DNA from 2 places in the Pseudomonas sp. MAG733B genome. Region 2 is predicted to be linked to the other one. Evidence: predicted binding sites of a transcription regulator. Region 2 holds the regulator's gene; the other holds the start of a gene.
What was found. The regulator FliA, encoded in region 2, starts transcription of late flagellar genes. The targets are predictions, from matches to a motif close to CTAAAGTTTNNNNNNNNNNNGCCGNTAA.
Positions count from the first base shown of each region.

Region 1: a site for FliA is predicted at 2,849-2,876, ahead of motA (flagellar motor stator protein MotA). Genes of this name have one in related genera too.

Region 1 covers NZ_CP145732.1:1,073,971-1,078,788, forward strand. The annotation lists gene asd (archaetidylserine decarboxylase) at 1-363, opposite strand, end outside; gene rhdA (thiosulfate sulfurtransferase) at 382-1,197, opposite strand; gene V6Z53_RS04880 (HDOD domain-containing protein) at 1,240-2,778, opposite strand; gene motA (flagellar motor stator protein MotA) at 2,945-3,796, shown strand; gene motB (flagellar motor protein MotB) at 3,800-4,818, shown strand, end outside.
Region 2 covers NZ_CP145732.1:5,538,861-5,543,678, reverse strand. The annotation lists gene flhF (flagellar biosynthesis protein FlhF) at 1-497, shown strand, start outside; gene fleN (flagellar synthesis regulator FleN) at 614-1,444, shown strand; gene fliA (RNA polymerase sigma factor FliA) at 1,441-2,181, shown strand; gene V6Z53_RS25295 (chemotaxis response regulator CheY) at 2,348-2,719, shown strand; gene V6Z53_RS25290 (protein phosphatase CheZ) at 2,739-3,527, shown strand; gene V6Z53_RS25285 (chemotaxis protein CheA) at 3,563-4,818, shown strand, end outside.

The DNA of each region.
Region 1 (4,818 bases), 2.2 Mb from region 2:
GTCACCACCCAGCAACTCCAGCACGCTGAAGCTGTGGCCCTTGGCCTGGAACACGCGACCGTGTTCGATCGGGCCGAGCTGGCTGACCGCGCCGTCGGCCGGGCTGAGGATCGCGCCCGGTGTTTCGTCGAGCGGGCGGGCACCGTCTTTCAAGGCGCGGGTGAAGAAGTCGTTGAAATGCTCGTAGGCGGTCAGGTCTTCGACCAGCGCCTGGGACATGTCCACTTGATAACGCTTGGCGAACCACGCGGTGAACGCGTTCTTGAACCAGCGCACGCGGCATTCGGCGACGCAGCCGGCCAGTCGCGAGAGCAAGTGGTGGGGCAGCAGGTATTGGCTGAGGATAAACAAACGTTCTTTCATTGGGTGTCCTTAAAAACCTTAAAGCTCGACGGGGGTGTCGGGGTGATTGCCCCATTCGCCCCAGGAACCGGCGTAGCCTTTGACCCGCGGATAACCGAGGGATTTGGCCACCAGATAAGTGAAGCCCGACCGGTGGTGGGTCTGGCAGTGGGTAATGATTTCTTTGTCAGGCGTAATGCCCAGTTGTTCCAGGATCTGCGGCATGTCGGTGCGGATACGCAGTTGGCGTGCCTTATCCATGCCCGCCGTCCATTCGAAATTGACCGCGCCGGGGATATGACCACCCTTGGCGGCGAGCACTTTCTCGCCGGAGTATTCCAGCGGCCCGCGCGCGTCCCAGATCGCCAGGTCGGCAGCACCGAGACGGCTTTGCAGGTATTCGCGGGTGGCGGTGGGTTCATCGTGCAACGTCAATGGAACCGGGCCGCCAACGTGCGCCGGGATCTGGATCGACATCGGCAAACCTGCTGCCAGCCAGGCCGGCAGTCCGCCGTCGACATAGTGGTACTTGCTGTGGCCGATGACATCCAGCAGCCAGATAAAGCGCCCGGCCCAACCGCCGCCTTCGTCGTCATAAACGACGTAGACCGCATCGGGGTTGTGTCCCAACTCACCAAACAACGCTTCAAGTGCCGCTTGCGGCGGCATCAGTCCGGGCGCAGGCGCCTGGCCGAGTTGCGTGCGTTTGGGGTCGACAAAACGTGCGCCGGGGATATGCCCTTCGGTGTAGCGGGCGCTGCTGGTCAGGTCGACCAGAATCAGTTCGCGGGCGCCGAGACGAGGGAGCAAGTCGCTCGGTTCGATCACCAGCGGCAAGCCAGAGAAGTCAGACATGTGAGGTCTCCAGGGCACAAAAGGGAGGATTGTAGCGTAGCGTCATTGGCCGCGTCGGCTAAAACTGTGCAGCGCTTTCTCAATGCACTGAGCGGTTTTGCCGAAGGCTTGTACGGTGATTTCCGAAAACGGCCCGCCGCCCTGATCCGCCACCACAATCATGATCACCCGGCCATTGTTGACCAGTGAACGCAGCAGCAGGTGCTCGCCGCTGAACTGCGAGCGCAGGGTGTTGGGCAGCAGGGCGGAAAATTGCGCATTGTTGGCTGGCGTCAGGCGCACTTGGGCCTGTTGCGCGAGCAGTCGTTGCAGCACGGTGCTCTGACTGACCGCGATGTTCAACCCGGCGACTTCTTTCGGCAAACCCGCCGTCTGATGGACCCGAAGATTGGCGTGGGTGCGGTCGGCCATCAAAATCATTACCCGACGCATGCCGCACGCGACCAGCGCATCGCGGGCAGAGGTGGTCAAGTGCATGGCGTTGGTGAAGCGACTCGGTTCGACCAGCAGCTCGGCGCACTGGCTGCGCCACTTTGTCAGATCTTCGGCAGTCGGCGCCGGGGCCGGTAACAGGCCGGCATGAACGCGATTCGTGCCCCATGGCCAGAGCAACGCAACGGCGGGGTGCCAGAGATCGGGCATGGCGTGATGGCGGGCGCTGTTGGCAGCCTGCTGGTGCAGTTGTTGCTGCACTTCGTCCATCGGCATTTGCAGGTAAAGGCTGGTCAGATACTGCCAGCGCTCGCTGTGCGGACTGTCCCAGGCCTGTTGTGCCGACAGCGCCAACCCATTGGCCAGCAACACGGTGTTGGCTGGCTGGTTAAGCCAACGGCGCAGCGTCGGATCGTCATCGAGGCGATTTTGTTGACGCAGTGGATGCTCGCTGTCGCGGGCAATGCGCAGGACTTTGACCAGTTCGCGCTGCTCGGTGAGCAACAGTTTATAGCCTTGTTGCACCCAGATCGGCAGGCGCCAGATATCCACCAGGGCCAGGCCGATTTGCAGCAAGCGCGTGCCAAACAATTGCTTTTCGACTTTGCGCGCCGACTCACCTTTATGGATGACCCGCAGTTCCCACTCTTCGAGCAATTGCGGATGCGTCAGCGCCAGTGGCCACAGCGGTGACAGAAACAGCAGGCTGCCCCAATGGATGTCCTGCCACAGTCGCGCCAGGCGACTGGAGAAAAAACCGTTGGCCTGTTGCGTGGCGTGCTGGCTGATCATTTGCAGCTGGCGCAGGGCTTTCGGAATCTCGGCCATGGGTTCGGCCGGCAAGCGCTCGAGCAGTTCTTCGGTACGTTTCAGGCCGAGGCGATTGATCGCGATCTCAAGGTTTTCCGCCGGCTCGGTCATGCTGCCATGGGTGTGCCGGTTGGCTTCGCGAATTACGCTCAAGGCCAGGGCCGGACTGTCCTGCATCAAGTCGGCGATGTCGCGCAACGAGCTGCGGCTGTCGCGGATCGCACGGCAGACACGGTCGTGACTGGCCTGCGGAACCGGCAGGCGCACGCCATCGAGAAGCTTGACCCAGCCTTCAAGAGTGTTGGGTTTCGGAGTCGGGACGTTCGTTTCGTTAACCATGTCGGGAGGCGATCATCTTCAGCATTAACGGGGCCCGGAGTGGGTCGAAGTGGCTTTTCGCCTGAACTGGCTATAGTCTGGCGCAGTTTTGCCGATAAGTAGAAGAAGAGATTTTTTAACTTCCGAATATGACCTTGAACCCGACTCAGTAAGTGCTCTCCTACCTATGGCTAAAATAATCGGCATCATCGTCGTATTCGCGAGCGTGCTCGGCGGATACGTGCTCTCCCACGGCAAAATTGCTGCCCTGATCCAGCCCTTCGAGGTGTTGATCATCGGCGGTGCGGCCCTCGGTGCATTCCTCCAGGCCAACCCCGGCTACATGACGATGCACGTGCTCAAGAAATCCCTGAGCATGTTCGGCTCGCGTTTCACTCACGGCTTCTATCTGGAAGTGCTGGGGCTGATCTACGAGATCCTCAACAAAAGCCGCCGCGAAGGCATGATGGCCATCGAAGGCGACATCGAAGATGCCGCTGCGAGCCCGATCTTCGCCAAGTATCCGACCGTCCTGAAAGACGAGCGCATGACCGCGTTCATCTGCGATTACCTGCGCATCATGTCCTCCGGCAACATGGCTCCCCATGAGCTGGAAGGCCTGTTCGACATGGAGCTTTACAGCCTCAAGGAAGACCTTGAACACCCGTCCCACGCGGTGAACGGCATCGCCGACGCCATGCCCGGTTTCGGTATCGTTGCGGCGGTACTGGGTATCGTGGTGACCATGGCGTCCCTGGGCGAGGGCGATCAGAAGTCCATCGGCTTGCACGTAGGTGCGGCGCTGGTCGGTACCTTCTTCGGTATTCTTGCTGCTTACGGTTTCTTCGGTCCGTTGGCCCATTCCCTGGCCCACGACGCCAAGGAAGAGCTGAACGTCTACGAAGCCATCAAGGCCTCGCTGGTGGCTTCGGCATCCGGCATGCCGCCATCGCTGGCCGTGGAGTTCGGGCGCAAGGTTCTGTACCCGGCGCACCGTCCAAGCTTCGCCGAGCTGGAACAAGCGGTTCGTGGTCGTTAAGTTATGGAAAACAATCAGCCGATAATCATCAAGCGCGTCAAGCGCATCGCCGGCGGGCATCACGGGGGCGCCTGGAAAATCGCCTTCGCCGACTTCGCCACGGCGATGATGGCGTTCTTCCTGGTGTTGTGGCTGCTGTCCACGGCAACGCCGGAACAGAAGATCGCCATCGCCGGTTACTTCAAGGACCCGATCGGCTTTTCCGAAAGCGGCACGCCTTACATCATCGACCTGGGTGGTACACCGACCCTGGCGCCGGAAAACACCCTCAATCCCGAGGTGAAGTCCCAGCCGCAACCGGACAAGGTCACCGTCGACGCCGAACAGGTCGAAGGCATGGCCGAAATGGTCGAGAAGGAGCGTCTCGAACTGTTGCTGCAAGAACTGCAGAACAAGGTCGAAGAGAACCCGCAACTGCAGAAATTCAAAGATCAGATCATGTTCGAGATCACCCCGGACGGCTTGCGCATCCAGATCGTGGATGCCGAGAATCGGCCGATGTTCGACTCGGGCAGTGCGCGTCTGAAATCGTATTTCGAAGACATCCTGCTGGCCATGGCCGACACCATCAAAGCGGTGCCGAACAAGATCAGCATCAGCGGCCACACCGATGCCAAACCGTACAGCGGCCAGGGCGATTTCGGTAACTGGGAACTGTCCGCCAACCGTGCCAACGCCGCTCGCCGTGCGCTGGTGGCGGGCAGTTATCCGGACGCGCAGGTGGCGCGGGTAGTCGGTTATGCCTCGTCGGCCCTGTTCGACCGCGAGCATCCGTTCAACCCGGTCAACCGCCGTATCGACATCGTGGTGCTAACCAAGAAAGCCCAGCGCGCCATCGAAGGTTCGCAGGGCGCAGAGCCTGCACCCGATACCCCGCAAGGTTCGGCTGCTCCGGAAGCCACACCGGCTACACCGGTCGACCCGAATGCGTTGCCGGCGGACAAGGAGCCGCTGCCGGCTCACGAGCTTCGGGAGCGTCTGAACCTGTTCGACGACCCGGCACCGAAACCGGGTGAGCCAGC
Region 2 (4,818 bases):
TCAATGTGTCGGTGACCCATGTCGATCCGGGCCAATCGCTGGTGCAGGCGTTGGAACCACTGCTGCGCAAACGCGTCGTACTGATCGATACCGCCGGCCTGCAAGCCAGTGATCCGGCGCTGCGCATGCAGCTCGAAAGCCTGGCCGGGCGTGGCATCCGTTCCAAAAATTATCTGGTCCTGGCAACCACCAGCCAGAAGCAGGTGCTGACGGCCGCTTATCACAGTTACAAGCGCTGCGGGCTAGCTGGCTGCATCCTGACTAAACTGGATGAAACGGCGAGTCTGGGCGAGGTGTTGAGCCTGGCCATCAGCCATGAATTGCCGGTGGCCTACCTGACCGACGGCCCGCGGATTCCGGATGATTTGCATCTGCCGCGCCGTCATCAACTGGTCAGTCGCGCCGTTAGCGTGCAAATGCAGGAAGAGCCCAGCGAAGAAGCCATGGCTGACATGTTCGCTGATATCTACCACAGCCCCACCAAGCAGGTAGGCTGAGGTAACAATGAATAGTTTTTGTACCTACATCGATGGTCTGCCATGCATTGTTCCGTTTGCGAACGCGCAGCCAGTAATGTGGCCTCCGTCTATGCAAGACAAGGTAAAGAAATAACATGGGCAGCATGCATCCCGTACAGGTGATCGCGGTGACCGGCGGCAAAGGTGGCGTCGGGAAAACTAACGTGTCAGTGAACTTGTCCCTGGCTTTGGCTGAGCTTGGCCGGCGCGTCATGCTGCTGGACGCCGACCTGGGACTGGCGAACGTCGACGTTCTGCTGGGGCTGACACCCAAACGTACCCTGGCCGACGTGATCGAAGGCCGCTGCGAGCTGCGCGACGTCCTGTTGCAGGGCCCCGGCGGCATCCGCATCGTTCCGGCCGCGTCCGGCACCCAGAGCATGGTTCATTTGAGCCCGGCGCAGCACGCCGGCCTGATCCAGGCCTTCAGCGACATCGGCGACAACCTCGACGTGCTGGTGATCGACACCGCTGCGGGTATTGGTGACTCGGTAGTCAGTTTCGTTCGCGCGGCCCAGGAAGTGTTGCTGGTGGTCTGCGACGAGCCGACTTCGATCACCGACGCCTACGCGCTGATCAAACTGCTTAACCGCGACTACGGCATGAACCGCTTCCGCGTCCTGGCCAACATGGCCCAGAGCCCGCAGGAAGGACGCAACCTGTTCGCCAAGTTGACCAAGGTCACCGATCGCTTCCTCGACGTTGCCCTGCAATACGTCGGCGCCGTGCCTTACGACGAAAGCGTGCGCAAGGCCGTGCAGAAACAACGTGCCGTCTACGAAGCCTTCCCGCGCTCCAAGTGCTCGCTGGCGTTCAAGGCGATCGCACAGAAGGTCGACACCTGGCCGCTGCCTGCCAACCCGCGCGGGCATCTGGAATTCTTCGTCGAGCGCCTCGTGCAACAAACGGCAGGACCGGTTCTATGACAGCCAGCGGCTACAACCTCTACAAGAAGTCGGCACGCGATGCGCAGTACGAGCTGATCGAGCGTTATGCGCCGCTGGTCAAACGCATTGCCTATCACTTGCTGGCGCGTCTGCCGGCCAGTGTCCAGGTCGAAGATTTGATCCAGGCCGGGATGATCGGCCTGCTGGAAGTCTCCACCAAATACGACGCCAGCAAAGGCGCGAGTTTCGAGACGTACGCGGGCATCCGCATCCGCGGCGCCATGCTCGATGAAGTGCGCAAGGGGGACTGGGCGCCACGTTCGGTCCACCGCAATACCCGCATGGTCAGCGACGCCATTCGCTCGATTGAAGCTAAAACCGGCCGTGACGCTAAAGATCACGAAGTTGCGGCCGAACTCCAATTGAGTCTCGACGATTATTACGGGATTTTGAACGACACCCTGGGCAGCCGGTTATTCAGTTTCGACGATCTGTTGCAGGACGGCGAACACGAAGGGCTGCACGAGGATGGCGCGAGTGCTCATCTCGAGCCGTCACGCGATCTGGAAGATGAACGCTTCCAGGCGGCGCTGACGGACGCGATTGCCAATTTGCCGGAGCGTGAGCGACTGGTGTTGGCGCTGTACTACGACGAAGAGTTGAATCTCAAGGAAATCGGTGAGGTCCTGGGAGTCAGCGAGTCTCGGGTCAGCCAGTTACACAGCCAGTGCGCGGCCCGTTTGCGGGGGCGTTTGGGAGAGTGGCGAGCGCGCTGAAGGCAGTGTGGGGGCACTGTGACGTGGCTGGTGGGGTGATGAACCGCGCCGGTCTCGATCCGCTGTACTCCAGACAGTCATCGAGTGTTTTGCCAGATTGATTGAAATGGCGCGTCCAGGTGCTGGGCGCGTTTTAGTCTGCTTGGAGGTCGAATTGGACAAGAACATGAAAATCCTCATCGTTGATGACTTCTCAACGATGCGGCGGATCATAAAAAACCTGTTGCGTGACCTTGGGTTCACCAACACGGTCGAGGCCGACGATGGCACTACCGCCATTCCGGTTCTCAACAGCGGGAGCATCGACTTTCTGGTAACGGACTGGAACATGCCTGGCATGACCGGTATCGATCTGCTGCGCCACGTGCGTGCCGATGAAAAGCTCAAGCACCTGCCGGTGCTGATGGTGACCGCTGAAGCCAAGCGCGAGCAGATCATCGAAGCGGCCCAGGCCGGTGTAAACGGCTATGTGGTCAAACCCTTCACGGCCCAGGCGTTGAAAGAAAAAATCGAGAAGATTTTCGAACGCATCGGTTGAACTGCGCCACGGGGGAGCTATGGGGCATAACGAATCTTCGCAGGGCGATTTTGAATCGACCCTGAAAAAACACGCCGTCGAACTGGTCGAGAGCCTTGAAAAGGGCAAGTTCGGCGATGCTGTGCAATTGATCCATGAGCTCAACCAGACCCGTGACCGCGGCCTGTATCAGGAAGTGGGCAAGCTCACCCGCGAGCTGCATAGCGCGATCGTCAATTTCCAGATTGACCCGCACATGCCGCAAGCCGAGGAAGTGTCACAGATCACCGACGCCACCGAGCGTCTGGGTTATGTGGTCAAGCTGACCGAGGCCGCGGCCAACCGCACCATGGATCTGGTGGAAAACGCCACGCCGCTGGTCAACAGCCTGGCTGACGAAGCCCAGGCCTTGAGCACCGATTGGGGACGCTTCATGCGTCGCGAAGTCGGGGCTGAAGAGTTCCGCGAGCTGGCCCGTCGCGTCGACGGATTCCTGGCGCGCAGCAGCACTGACAACCGCGCCGTGTCGACCAACCTCAACGACATCCTGCTTGCCCAGGATTATCAGGACCTCACAGGTCAAGTGATCAAGCGAGTGACCCAACTGGTCACCGAAGTTGAGAGCAACCTGCTCAAGCTCGTGCTTATGGCCAGTCAGGTGGACCGCTTTGCGGGCATCGAACATGACCGTGAAGCGATGCTTGCAGAAAAAGATCCACAAAAACATCTCTCTCAGGGTGAAGGTCCGCAGATTCATGCCGATAAAAGAGAAGACGTTGTGTCCGGTCAGGACGATGTGGACGATTTGTTATCCAGCCTTGGATTTTAGGTTTTTAGACCTGTTCTGTTAGGAGCACACCATTAATGAGCTTCGGCGCCGATGAAGAGATCCTTCAGGATTTCCTGGTTGAGGCCGGCGAGATTCTAGAGCAACTGTCCGAGCAACTGGTCGAGCTGGAAAGCCGTCCGGATGATGCGGATTTGCTCAATGCAATTTTTCGCGGTTTTCACACTGTAAAAGGGGGCGCCGGCTTCCTCCAGCTCAACGAGCTGGTGGAGTGCTGTCACATCGCCGAGAACGTGTTCGACATCCTGCGCAAGGGTGAACGTCGCGTCGACTCGGAATTGATGGACGTGGTTCTCGAAGCACTGGACGCGGTGAACAGCATGTTCAGCGAAGTCCGCGAGCGCAGCCCGATCACGGCTGCCACGCCTGAATTGCTCGCCGCATTGGCCCGACTGGCCGAGCCGCAAACAGCGGACGAGGCGGCGCCTGCACCTGTCGCCGAAGTGGTTGAAGAGCCTGTCGCCGAAAGCGAATCGGGTGACATCACCGACAATGAATTCGAACAACTGCTGGACTCGCTGAACGCCGTCAAGGCTCAGGCCGAGGCACCGGCGGCTGCTCCAGCGCCTGCCAGCGATGCCGCTGCCAGCGACGAAATCACCGATGCCGAGTTCGAGTCGTTGCTCGACCAGCTGCACGGCAAAGGCCAGTTCGCCGTCGATGCAGTGGCACCTGCTGCCCCTGCGGCACCGCAGGCTCCAAAAGCTGCGGGCGATAGCTCCGACATTACCGACGACGAGTTTGAAGCACTGCTCGACCAGTTGCACGGCAAAGGTAACTTTGCCGTCGATGCGCTGGAATCGGCCATCGCTTCGGTGCCGACGCCAGCCGCGCCAGCCGCTGCTGCAGCCGGTAGTGACCTGATCAGCGATCACGAATTCGAATCGCTGCTCGACGAATTGCACGGCAAAGGCAAGTTCACCGAAGTGGGCGCGACGGCAGGAACGGCAACGGGCGCCAGCGCCTCGGTTGCAGCACCTGCCGCCAAGGCTGCGACGCCGAAGCCGGTAGCCAAGGCTCCCGAGCCGAAAGCCGAAACACCGGCGCCTGCCGCCGCTGCTGCACCGGCTCCGGCCCGTGCCCCGGCCGCGCCACCGGCGGAAAAACCGGCCAGCGAAGCCGAGACCACCGTGCGGGTCGATACCGCGCGTCTCGACGAAATCATGAACATGGTCGGCGAATTGGTGCTGGTGCGTAACCGCTTGGTTCGCCTCGGTGCCAACAGCGCCGATGAAGCCATGTCCAAGGCGGTGTCGAACCTCGACGTGGTCAC